DNA from 3 places in the Candidatus Paralachnospira sp. LCP21S3_A2 genome. Region 2 is predicted to be linked to each of the others. Evidence: riboswitches for the same ligand, from Rfam matches in the RefSeq annotation. Region 2 holds a riboswitch; each other region holds the start of a gene.
The links. A riboswitch is a leader RNA that binds a small molecule or an ion and turns the genes downstream of it on or off. The one in region 2 is predicted to bind lysine.

Region 1: linked by a shared signal. The riboswitch ahead of dapA (4-hydroxy-tetrahydrodipicolinate synthase) and the one ahead of ACTQ3K_RS05335 (hydantoinase/oxoprolinase family protein) in region 2 are both predicted to bind lysine.
Region 3: linked by a shared signal. The riboswitch ahead of ACTQ3K_RS07280 (alanine dehydrogenase) and the one ahead of ACTQ3K_RS05335 (hydantoinase/oxoprolinase family protein) in region 2 are both predicted to bind lysine.

Annotation. Positions count from the first base shown of each region.
Region 1 covers NZ_JBQKGG010000005.1:65,382-69,580, forward strand. Annotated here, with positions in the region: gene purF (amidophosphoribosyltransferase) at 1-696, opposite strand, end outside; gene dapB (4-hydroxy-tetrahydrodipicolinate reductase) at 976-1,731, opposite strand; gene dapA (4-hydroxy-tetrahydrodipicolinate synthase) at 1,762-2,652, opposite strand; lysine riboswitch at 2,920-3,092, opposite strand; gene ACTQ3K_RS05985 (cob(I)yrinic acid a,c-diamide adenosyltransferase) at 3,161-3,655, opposite strand; gene ACTQ3K_RS05990 (single-stranded DNA-binding protein) at 3,746-4,199, opposite strand, start outside.
Region 2 covers NZ_JBQKGG010000004.1:132,971-137,169, reverse strand. Annotated here, with positions in the region: gene gpr (GPR endopeptidase) at 1-782, opposite strand, end outside; gene rpsT (30S ribosomal protein S20) at 967-1,230, shown strand; lysine riboswitch at 1,417-1,569, shown strand; gene ACTQ3K_RS05335 (hydantoinase/oxoprolinase family protein) at 1,722-3,776, shown strand; gene ACTQ3K_RS05330 (hydantoinase B/oxoprolinase family protein) at 3,769-4,199, shown strand, end outside.
Region 3 covers NZ_JBQKGG010000007.1:96,061-100,259, reverse strand. Annotated here, with positions in the region: gene ACTQ3K_RS07295 (FadR/GntR family transcriptional regulator) at 1-584, shown strand, start outside; gene ACTQ3K_RS07290 (nitroreductase family protein) at 581-1,372, shown strand; gene ACTQ3K_RS07285 (DUF2284 domain-containing protein) at 1,395-1,955, shown strand; lysine riboswitch at 2,193-2,343, shown strand; gene ACTQ3K_RS07280 (alanine dehydrogenase) at 2,453-3,631, shown strand; gene ACTQ3K_RS07275 (Na+/H+ antiporter NhaC family protein) at 3,653-4,199, shown strand, end outside.

The sequences.
Region 1 (4,199 bases), on a different contig from region 2:
CACAAACTCCGCTCCTACGGTATCAAGAGCACAGGTTTCGGAAGCCAGAATATAAGCATTATCCCGTTTTCCGATGCACAGTGGCTTGAAGCCAAAGGGATCTCTGGCTCCGATCAGCTTTCTCGGACTCATAAGCACCAGAGAATAGGCTCCGATGATCTTCTTCATGGCCTTTCCGACTGCTTCCTCGACGGTCTTTGACTTCACCCTAGCCCGGGCAATATGATAGGCAATCACCTCGGAGTCGATCGTCGTCTGAAAAATCGCACCATCATGGGCCAGCTCCCGCCGAAGCTCCGGTGCATTAACCAGATTGCCGTTATGAGCCAGTGCAAGGGTTCCTTTGATATAATTCAGAACCAGCGGCTGTGCGTTTTCTCTTGTGCTGGATCCGGCAGTCGAATATCTGACATGGCCTACGCCGATATCTCCAAACTGCAATTCCTCCAGGACCTCCGGTGTAAAGACCTCATTGGTCAATCCCATTCCTTTACGAAGCCGGACCACGCCTTTCGGTCCCTCTGTGTCGCTGACAGCGATTCCACAGCTTTCCTGCCCACGATGCTGTAATGCAAGAAGTCCATAGTAGATTGTTGGTGCCACATTATTTCTGTCAAAATCATAGATTCCGAACACACCGCATTCTTCATGCAGCCGATCGGAATCCCTGTATGTCTCATAAGGCTGCTCTGTCATGAAACCACCCTTTCTTTAAAGGCTGTGCATAAAACAACGCCTGTCCACATGCCAACTACCAAAGCAAATTATAATATAACGATATTGATAACGCAACCGCAAAATTGAACAAAACACTAGAAATCACGATTTCCCGGACATTTTTCGATAGGAAACCAAGCCTTTTCCAGAAATAAAGGAGCTTTCCCGCATCGTCATTCCTTCCGGTGACCTGCTGAAAAGCTCCTGCCATGACATTATTATATTTACTATTTTATTAAGGAAGCTTCTCCTTCACACCTACCCGATCACATCACTCATGTCATAAAAACCGGCCGGTTTTCCTGCAAGGAACTTCGCAGCTTCAATTGCACCCTTGGCAAAGATGCCTTTGGAATATGCTGTATGCTTGAACTCAATGACCTCATCGGCTCCGGCAAAAATCACTTCATGCTCGCCGACAATGCTTCCGCCCCGTACTGCACTGATTCCAATTTCGTTTTCGGAACGCTTTGCCCGCTCCTGAGAACGATCATATTTGTAGGTATATCGATGATCCATCGCTTCATTGATGGAATCAGCCAGTGCTAATGCAGTACCACTTGGAGCATCCAGCTTCTGATTGTGATGCTTCTCCACGATCTCAATGTCAAAGCCGGCCGGTGCCAGTGTCTGCGCCGCTTCCTTCAAAAGCTTCAGAAGCATATTGATTCCCAGAGACATATTGGCAGATTTCAGAACTGCCACAGATGCAGACGCCTCTTTCACCTGTTCTAATTGCTCCTCAGAAAGTCCTGTGGTACAAATCACAACCGGTGTCTTTGTTCTCACGCTGTAGGATAATAATCCGTCGATTGCTTTTGCCGAACAGAAATCAATGATCACATCGGCAGAAACTGTACACTCATCCAGTGACTTAAATACCGGATATGTATTCTGGATATGGTCGGAAAGATCAATTCCCGCCACAATCTCGATTCCTTCATCTGCAGCTGCCAGCCCGGTGATCACCTGGCCCATATGACCGTTGCAGCCATGCATAATCGCTTTTACCATCTTTTTTCCCTCTTTTTCTATACGCTGTATTTATGCCAGTGTCAATCCAAAATCAACCATTGCTTTCTTTAATACTTCTTCATGTGCCGGCTCCATGGGAGATAACGGTCCACGAAGCGGTCCGCAGCCCTTACCAAGCAAATTCATGGCAGTTTTTACCGGGATCGGATTTACTTCGCAAAACAGCGCATCGATCAGCGGAAGCGCCCGAAGCTGAATCTGGCGGCTTTCTGCCACATTTCCATCCAGGAAGCTCATAACCATATCATGGGTTTCCTTCGGTGCCACATTGGATAATACAGAGATCACGCCGATTCCTCCCAGCGCCAGGATCGGTACCACCTGATCATCATTTCCGGAGTAGATGTCCATACATCCGTCTGCCAGCTGTGCCAGCTTCGCGATCTGGGAAATGTTTCCGCTGGCCTCCTTAATTCCTATGATGTTGGGAACATTCTTTGCCAGATATACGGCTGTTTCCGGCTGGATATTACAGCCGGTACGACCGGGTACGTTATAAAGAATGATCGGCAGGTTCACTGCCTCTGCAACAGCAGTGAAATGATTAATCAGACCTTTCTGCGTTGCCTTGTTATAGTAAGGAGTTACCTGAAGCAGCGCGTCTGCGCCAAGCTTTTCTGCCTCAACGGACAGATAGACCGCAGTTTCGGTACTGTTGGAACCGGTTCCTGCAATGACCGGAATTCTCTTGTTTACAACCTTGACCGCGTGACCGATCACATCCAGATGCTCTTCATGGCTCAGCGTGGAAGCCTCGCCTGTGGTTCCGCAGATGATGACTGCATCCGTTCCTGCCGCCACCTGCTCCTCCAGGATTTCTGTCAGCTTGTCATAATTTACGCTTCCATCCGCAAAAAAGGGTGTTACAATTGCTACGCCTGCACCTTTAAATACTGCCATTTCCTTTTCCTCCTTATTTTTCATTTTCTTGAGCGCCTGCTGTGTCAGATCTTTTGTTCCGCTGCAGTGCGATCCCCGCGGAGCGTTCCTGTTATATCAATGGATTCTGATACCGGATTGCTCCGCACGATGTGCTCCCGCGATCCTCACGACCCGCGTCAAATGTTCCAGCGTTTGCCTCTGGTATCATTTCCTATAACAAAATAGAGCTGACCGAATGGTCAGCCCTTTCAATTTCAACAGCAGCATAAACATATATGCCGGAAACTTTTAAGTAGCGCTCCATCCGTCGGATGACAGTCATATAGTTCTTCACCATATGCCCAGGAACTTCTATTCAGGTTATCGGTTCCTTCGGCGTTTTTTCCTTTCCTCCGGTTTCTTTCATGCCTGACATGTCCGCCGTTCTACTGATAAAAAACGCAACCTCTACATTTAGTTATTCAATTTGTTACTTTGGTCATCATAACATCATTAACCGGCCTTGTCAACCGGGGATCTGAAAAATCTATCCTTCTTTCATATCCACGGAGTCAATTCTTGTGACCCGGTCCACTAATGGATACAATTCCTCCGGGAATACGATTCCTGTCATAATAATATCTACATCCTCATCCCGTGCCTCCAGAAGCTTTGCAATATCCTCGCTTTCGATGATCCCATGATCCACCAGGCCCAGGATCTCATCCAGGATCAGGACATCACAATCTCTTGTAGAAAGCACCTTTTTTGCGAAATTCACACCGTTCCGCATATTGGCTGCCTCCTCGGATTGTTCCTCCTTGGACAGCTCTGCATAAGGACGATCCAGTTTTTCAAAAGAAAACACCTTGATCTCCGGCTCCAGCCGTCTGCTTATCTCATTTTCTTCGCTTCGGCCCTTCAGGAACTGAATGATCACAATATTCTGGTTCCTCCCCGCAGCTTTTACAGCCAGGCCTATGGCACAGGCACTTTTTCCGCTTCCTTCTCCGCAAAGCACCTGAATCATTCCTTTTTTCATACTTTCCTCCAGGTCGTACTGTCATATTTCCCTACATTTTACCACCGTTCTTCTTAGAATGCAACTCTATTCCCCCCGTATTTTCCTTTGCTATTCAACCCATTCCAGTTTGCTGACCGACACCTCATAAGCAGTCCGTTTTTCACTCTCATTTTCCCCGATCCGCTTTACGTATTCACGGCTCTGGACCCTGCCCCAGACACAGATCCTGCTGCCGACTTCAAAGCCGGACGCATAACGGGCATTTCTGCCCCAGGCGATGCATGGAATGTAATCCGATTTTCCGTAGGGCCGGTTCACCGCCACCAAAAGATCGGCAATCTCCCTTCCCAGCGGTGTCTTCCGATAGACCGGAGCCTTGCATATGTATCCGTCCAGGAAGATCTGATTGGTTTTCGTACAGTCATGAAATTCCTCCAGAAATGCGATCTCCCGCACAAACACCGACAGGATCAGGCGGTTTTTTGTTCCTTCATGGCGGTTATAGGACCGGAACTGCCCGGAAGCCTCCACCAGCATCCCGGTATAATCACCGGTCACATCC
Region 2 (4,199 bases):
GCAGCCACAACCGTCGGAACCCCGATGGCAATGACCGGACAGCCAAGGCTTTCTTCGGTCAGGCTGTGGCGGTGATTTCCGACACCGGAGCCCGGGCGGATCCCCGTATTGCTCAGCTGAATTGTGTTGGCAAGACGGCTGACGCTTCTGGCTGCCAGAGCATCAATAACTACCACCGCCTCCGGCTTCGTCTCAGACACAATGCCGCGGACAATCTCGGCCGTTTCCATGCCAGTCTGCGCCATGACTCCGGGAACAATTCCGCTCAGTCCCCGTTCCTGTTCCGCCTCTGCTTCCTGATGCGCTTCCTGATATGCTTCCTGATGCGCTCCTTCTTTCCGGTCTGTTTCCAGCTTCTGTCGTGTGTCTTTCACACACTCTATCTTACGTCCGAGATGTCTGGTGATCCGGATCTGCTCCAGGGTACGGGGCCCCAGCGAGTCCGAAGTCACCTCATGATTTCCCAGCCCCACAACCAGAACGGAGCCGGGGGCTCCTGCTGAGTGCAGCAGTTCCTTTATATAGGAAGAAAGTTCTTCCGACAATGCCCGCTGCCTCCCCGGACTCTGTCTGGCCATTGCTTCCGTTTCCAGTGTGATATAAATTCCCCGGGGTTTTCCAATCGCCCGCGCCCCAATACTATTCAGTACCTCTACTCTGGTGACACGAACACCGGACTCTCTGTGAACCTCCTCTGCCACCGAAACCCCCGGAATCCCCGTTTTCCCCTCCGTTACCGATTCCCTGGCCTCCAGCGCCAGGTCTGTATGCACCTGCTGCATGCTCCCGCTCCTCCTTTTTTGCTGTCCTTCCGTTCTATTTTCCCTTGATTTTTCCCATTTTATGTATTGACATCGGCGTCTTTTTCCTATAAAATGAGATAGTATGTTTACATTGAACTGTCCGTGTCCGGCTTTAATGCAAACCAGATAAAAGATGATTTAATTAAGTTGGAGGTGTACTGAATTGGCAAATATCAAATCCGCAAAGAAAAGAGTTCTCGTAGCTCAGACAAAGGCTGAAAGAAATAAGGCGATCCGCTCTAAGGTTAAGACCATGATCAAGAAGGTTGACGCTGCTATCGCTGCCGGTGACAAGGCTGCTGCACAGGCGAGCTTATTAGTAGCAATCAGCGAGATCGACAAGGCTGCTTCCAAGGGTGTGTACCATAAGAATACCGCTTCCCGTAAGGTTGCCCGTCTTACCAAGGCTGTAAACGCTATCGCTTAGTTTTTAAGCATAAACCAAATAAAGGACTTCACAGAATCCCTGTCGGAATGGTGTGCCGGCAGGGATTTTTTTATAGGAAAATTCGTCCTATGAAATAAAAAACGCTCCGCGGCAATCGATCCTTTTCCATTTTATATATAAATTGGTTTGACTTTCATGTATCAACACGCTATAATAGGCTTTGTTGGTATATATGGAGGTCGCGGAAATCAAGAGTACCGGTTTCACCGGGAAAGGGAAATCCGCCGAAAGCGTTTTTATGATCGCTTGGGCTTGTATCGAACAGGTACAAGACTGTTTCCGGAGTCTGCCAAGCTCCGGAAGAGCGCTGTATTTACTGAAAGGCAGGAAGCACAGGGGGGAATCCTTAACCGTTTCCTACAAGCTCAGACAATATGGGAATCAAATTAAAACGATATTTCGCCATGCGTGATCCAGCGCATGGCTTTTTATATGCCATAAAATCATCACATGTGAGAGGAGAATCAAGCGTGAAAAAGATACGAATCGGTGTCGATGTGGGCGGAACCAACACTGATATCTGCGCCATCGATGAAGCAACCGGCGAGCTGATGGTCTATAAGCTCCCGTCTTCCTTAAAGGATCAGTCTCAGGCCGTTGTGGGCGGGGTAAAAAAGATCGTGGAAAAATACGGTCTTGATTATAACGAGGTGGATCGTTTTATCCACGGAACAACGGTTGCCACCAACGCGATCCTGGAAACCAGAGGTGCCAGAACCGCCCTTATCACTACAAAGGGCTTCCGTGATCTTCTGGAGATTGGACGGCAGAAGCGTCCCGATCTGTATGACCTGCAGATGGACAAGGCTCCTGTCCTCGTTCCCCGAAATCTCCGATACGAGCTTTCGGAGCGTATGAACTACAGAGGCGAGATCCTGGAGGAATTAAAGGACGAAGAAATCTTAATGCTCATCGAAGAGCTGAAGAAGAGCCATGCAGAGGCTGTGGCTGTTCTGTTCTTAAACGCTTACTTAAATCCGGAAAACGAAGCGCGGGTCAAGGAGCTCATTGAAACACACCTTCCCGGCATTTATATTTCCACCTCCAGCGAGATCTCCAACCAGTTCCGTGAGTTTGAACGGCTCTGCGGCACGGTTCTGAATTCCTTCGTCGGTCCCGAGGTGAAAAAATATCTGGACAACCTCCAGAATACCCTGAAGCAGATCGGAATCAAAAAGGTCTATATCAATCACTCCAACGGCGGGCTTATGTCGATCAACGAGGCAGCCACCTATCCCATTAAGACCGGTCTTTCCGGCCCTGCGGCAGGTGTTATCGGCGTACAGTACCTGATGAACCTGATTGATGTAAAAAATGTCATCACCATCGATGTCGGTGGCACCAGCACTGACATCAGCATGATCGTGGACGGCAACATCGAAAGCTCCAAGGATAAGAACATCAGCGGCTATCCCGTGCGGATTCCTTCTATTGATATTTCCACCATCGGTGCAGGCGGCGGCAGCATCGCCTGGGTAGATAATGGCGGAATCCTGAAGGTTGGTCCCCAGAGCGCCGGTGCAGAGCCCGGACCGGCCTGCTATGCAAGAGGCGGCACCGAGGCTGCCATCACCGATGCCCGCGTGGTGCTTGGTCATCTGAACAACAAAGAGCTGTTAAACGGACAGCTTCCCATCGACTCCAGCCTGTCCTTTAAGGCTGTGGAGAAGCTTTCCGAAAAGATCGGCATGAATGTGGAGGAGACCGCCCGCGGCATCATCACCGTCGGTAACTCCAATATCGTAAAGGAAATCAAAAATGTAACGGTAGAAAAGGGCTATAATCCTTCCGATTTCGCTCTGGTGGCCTTCGGCGGCGCCGGTCCGCTCCATGCGGCAGAGCTGATGGAAGAGCTGTCCATGCCCATGTCCATCATCCCCAAGACCCCCGGTCTTCTGGCTGCATACGGACTTTTGACTGAGGATATGCGCCGTGACTTTGTCCAGACCTCCGTTATGGATCTCGGACAGACTGATTTCTCGGTGATCACCACCATGTACGACCGTCTGGAACATGACGCCGATGTATGGTTCGACAAGGAGCAGATCCCCATGGACGAACGCGGACTGGAATATTATCTGGATATGCGCTACAAGGGTCAGAACTACGAGATCTCTGTTCCTTATGATAAGAGCATTCAGAATGTGGAGGCCCTCCGGGAGCGGTTCACCGAAACCTATCTCCGCCTCTACTCCTACACCTCCGCAGACGAGGTTCAGATCGTCAACTTTGGGCTTTCCGCCATCGGACGGATCAGCAAGCCCAGGATTGAGCGCGAGGATTATGTGGGCGAAGACTCCTCTTCCGCTATCATGGGCGAACGCATGGTACTTCTCGAAGACGGAAGCCGTGAAAACTATATGCTTTACGACCGGGAGAAGCTGCACTGCGGCAACGTGATCAACGGCCCGGCCATCGTAGAACAGATGGACTCCACCACCATTATCCTGAACAATCAGAAAGCAGTTGTGGACGAATACTTTAACATGATCATCACAAGATGCGGAGGTGAACACCATGAGTAAGATCAATTCCATTACCCTGGAGGTAATCAGCAACGGTCTTCTCTCCATCGCCGAGCAGATGGGTGTGATCCTCACAAAGACCGCATACAGCACCAACATCAAAGAGCGGAAGGATCTTTCTACCGGTATCTTCGATGCCGACGGACGACTTCTTTCCCTGGCACAGCATATTCCGATCCATTTCAGCTCCTTATTCGGCGCGGTATCGGAAACCTTAAAGCGCTGGGACAAATCCGAAATCTATGAGGGAGATGTTTACATCGCCAACGATCCCTATTACGGCGGCGGTTCCCATCTTCCGGACATTGCCCTGGTGCGTCCTGTATTCTATGAAGGAAAGCTCATCGCCTTCGTGGTCAACAACGGGCATCATGCAGACCGTTCCAGACGAGGACCGACTATCTTCGATGAGGGGCTTCGGAT
Region 3 (4,199 bases), on a different contig from region 2:
TATCGAGACCGCTGGTGCGGGAGGCACTCCGCTCACTGGAATTTATGGGAGTTGTCACCTCGGTACGGGGCGGCGCCAATTATATTTCCGAGGATCTGGACAACTGTCTGATCCGCCCACTCTCTACCTTGTTCCGTCTGAAAAACAGCAGCGCCCGCCAGACCCAGCAGCTGCGTGCCGCCCTGGAGCGGGAGACGGCCTGTCTGGCTGCGGAAAACTGCAGTGAGGTAGAGGCGGCAGAGCTTCAGCTGATCCTGGCGAAGCTGGATGCGTCCGATGACGAGAAAATGCGCGCCAATCTGGACCGAGATCTTCATATCCGGATCGGCCAGATCGCCGGAAATCCTATGATTTTCAGTGTCATCAGTGCTTCCAACCAGCTCATTGAAAATATGATCACCGGAATCCGCGCCCATATCATGAAAAAGAAAAATTCCAGTGCCGATGTGGATGAACAGCACCGCCGTCTGGTAGCCGCCATTGTATCCCATCAGCCGGAGGAGGCAAGAGCCTGTATGGAGGAGCATATGAAGAGCATCGCGGCGTACATCGAAGAGATGGAAGCGGAGAGGAGTAAATCATGATAACGATCGATCTGAGCCGCTGCATCGGCTGTGGCGCATGTGTAAAAGACTGTCTTATGGCAAATCTGAAGCTGGAGGGAGGTACTGTGACTGCGGGAGAACGGTGCATTCTCTGCGGTCACTGTGTGGCAGTCTGTCCGAAGAATGCGGTCAGTCTTTCCGGCTGTGCCATGGGGGAAACGGAAGAATATGATCCGGAGACCTTTACGGTGGAACCGGGGCAGTTTCTTCATGCGGTGAAATTCCGGAGAAGTATCCGGCAGTTTCAGAAAACCATGGTTTCGGACGAGGCGAGAGACCGGATTTTGGAGACCGGCCGGTATACGGCAACGGCGGCGAACCGCCAGGATAACCGGTTGATCTGGGTGCAGAAGGAGCTTGATGAATTAAAGGAAACACTGTGGGAGGAGCTTCCCGGTGTGATTCCGCTGTTTGAAAAAGAGGCGCCTGCCATGGCTGCACGGTTTTTGGAATTTTCGAAAGCGCACGCGGCGGACGGAAAGGATTCTCTGTTTTTTGGTGCGCCAGTGCTGCTGGCAATCCAGGGACAATCGGAGCTGGACGCCGGACTGGCGGCGGCAAACATGGAGATAATGGCAGTCTGTGAGGGCTGCGGCGTGTTGTACAGCGGTTATTTAACCAGGATCATCAACCGGTCTCCGGTACTGCGGGAATGGCTGGAACTGGGAGATCGGGATCTTTCCATCTGTATGCTTATTGGTTATCCGGCGGTCCGCTATTTCCGGACTGCGCCGAGAAAAGAAGCAAAACAGGTTGTGATCCGGTAGAGCCGGACAGAAAAGGTACAGTATGATAAGCGCAGAGAAAAAAGCAGAAATCGAGGAGCAGCTGGCTGGGCTGCCGATCGTACAATATGAATTTTTAAAGCCGGAGCAGATTGTATTTTCCGACCGGGTCCGCTATGTATGTGAAACCGAGTGTCCCAGATACGGGACGACCTGGGCCTGCCCGCCGGCGGTGGGAACCGTGGAGGAGTGCCATGCCCGGTGCATGGAATATACCGATGTGTTCCTGTTTACAACCATGTGCGAGGTTCCGGACATCGGAAATCTGGAACAGACCCTTACTTATCGGGCCGATCATGAAGAAATCACCAGAACCGTCCGGGATCAGTTTGAGGCGGCAGGCTTTGAGACTCTGACGCTTTCGACAGAGTCCTGTGCCATCTGTAAGAAGTGCGCCTATCCGGATGCCCCCTGCCGTCATCCGGATAAAATGTTTCCCTGTGTGGAAAGCTACGGAATCCTGGTAACAAACATGGCGGAGCAGTGCGGGATCGAATTTATTGAGGGCGGGAATGTGGTAGTCTGGTTCAGTCTGGTGCTGCTGCGGGAACGTCCCCAATCCTGATCAATATTTGTACTTTATGCGGCTCCACCCAGGCCAGCCAATCGGCACAATCCAAAGTTGCCTCTGGCTGGCCTGGGTGGAGCCGCGAAGAAATGCGATATTAAACAGGTAATATTAGTGCCGGGGTTCGGGACGTCCCCTTCGCAGTCAATATGCCAGATCCGGCCAGCATGGATTATCCGCGCCGCCCGCGAAACAACAGTTGACAATCCAGAACAGCTAGAGTAGAATAAATAAGGCATATTCAGAGGCGCGGAGGACATGAGTAGCGAAGGCAAAAGGGTGATCCGCCGAAAGCAGCGAGCCTGCTTGGGCCTGCATTGAAGAAGTGCAGGACTGTTTTTACCGAAACAGAACAGCCAGTCGGTAAAAGAGTGCTGTATATGCGCGGCGAAGGATAAAAACGAGCTTGTGGCGGCGGAGCAAAGGCTTTGCGGCCGTAAATGAAGGATCCTGCGCGCAGGGTCCGTTTTTATTTTATTCAGGAGGAAAAAGAAATGGTATTTGGTGTACTGAAGGACATTAAAAACGGCGAATACCGCGTGATTGCAACCCCCTCTGAGGTTGCTTCGGTTGTTGCAGACGGCCATCAGGTGCTTGTCCAGAAGGGCGCCGGCGAAAAGGCCGGATTCGAGGACGAGGAGTATGTAGCCATGGGCGCAGAGCTTGTGGATACTGCCGAGGAAATGTATAAGAGAAGTGATCTTCTCGCAAAGGTTAAGGAGTTTGAGCCCTGTGAGTTTGATATGCTCCGGGAAAATCAGATCGTGTTCACCTGTATTCATCCGGCGGCTCATCCCGAGGAGGTTCAGGCACTTCTGGACAAGAAGGTGATCGCGTTTACTGCAGAGGATTCCCACCGCTACGGCTCCCCTAACTGCGAGGCAGCCGGAAAGCAGGGCGCACTCATGGGTCTGGAATCCATGCTTTCCATCAACGGAGGCAAGGGTAAATTCGTGAGCGGTCTCGGCGGAGCACCCGGCATGAAGGTGCTGATCCTTGGCGGCGGCGTGGTTGGACAGGCTGCTCTGTCTGTGCTGTATGCACTGGGCGCATGGGTGACCGTGATGGATATCAACATTGGTACGCTGAGAACCCTGAGCCGTCAGTATCAGGAGCGTGTCAACACTATGATCTCCACCAAGGAGAATATTGCCAAGCTGCTGCCGGAGACTGACATGGTGCTCAACTGTGTAAAGTGGCCGAAGAACCGTACCGATCATCTCATCGACCGGGAAATGGTCCGCAGCATGGCAAAGGGCTCTGTTATCGTTGATATCAGCAACGATGTCGGCGTGATCGAGACCTTCCATGAGACAACTCATGAGGATCCCCGATACATTGAAGAGGGCGTGGTTCATTACTGTGTAAGCAACATTCCCGGCGCCATCGCAAACTCCACCTCCGTGGCTTATGCGGCATCGGTGCTTCCTCATTTCCGCAGCATCATGAACAACGGCGTGGCGGAAGCATGCAGAAGAGACGGTTTCTTAAGAAGAAGCCTGACAACGTACAAGGGCTATCTGACTCATGAGGAGACCAGTGCACTTCAGAACCGTGCATGGATCCGTCCGGAGGATATTCTCGGAATCGCGGATCAGAAGCTGGATCCCGCACCGCCCGCAACGGTAACACGGTCCGAAAACTTCATCGCAAAAGAAGACGTTAAATTTTAATAACCTGAAGAAGGAGAGAGTATGAAAGAGTTAGTAAACATGGGATTTATATCCATCATTCCCCCGATCCTGGCAATCGTGCTGTCCTTTGCCACAAAGAATACCATCGTCTCCCTCGGTGTTGCCTGCCTGACCGGAACGCTGCTGGCAGGACAGGGACTGTTCGGATTCCCCACCTTATTGAAAGAAAGCCTGGGAACCACAAGCTTTTCCTGGGTTATGCTGCTGAACATTTTCATCGGCATTCTGGTTGCATATTTCCAGAAAACCGGTGCGATCCAGGGCTTTTCCCAGTGGGTCAATGACAAGAAGCTAAGCCGGAAGGGCGCACAGCTCATGGCATGGGTGCTGGGCATGTTCGTATACTTCAGCGATTCCTTCAGCCCCCTGTTTGTCGGCTGTACCATGAGAAGCATCACCGACAAGGCGCGGATCTCCAGAGAGAAGCTGGCGTACATCGCCGACTCCACCTCCGCACCGGTAAGCGTGCTGGTTCCCATCACCGGCTGGGCTGCTTATTTAAGCGGTCTGGCGGTAGGCGTTGGCTGCATCGCCACCGAGGCGGACG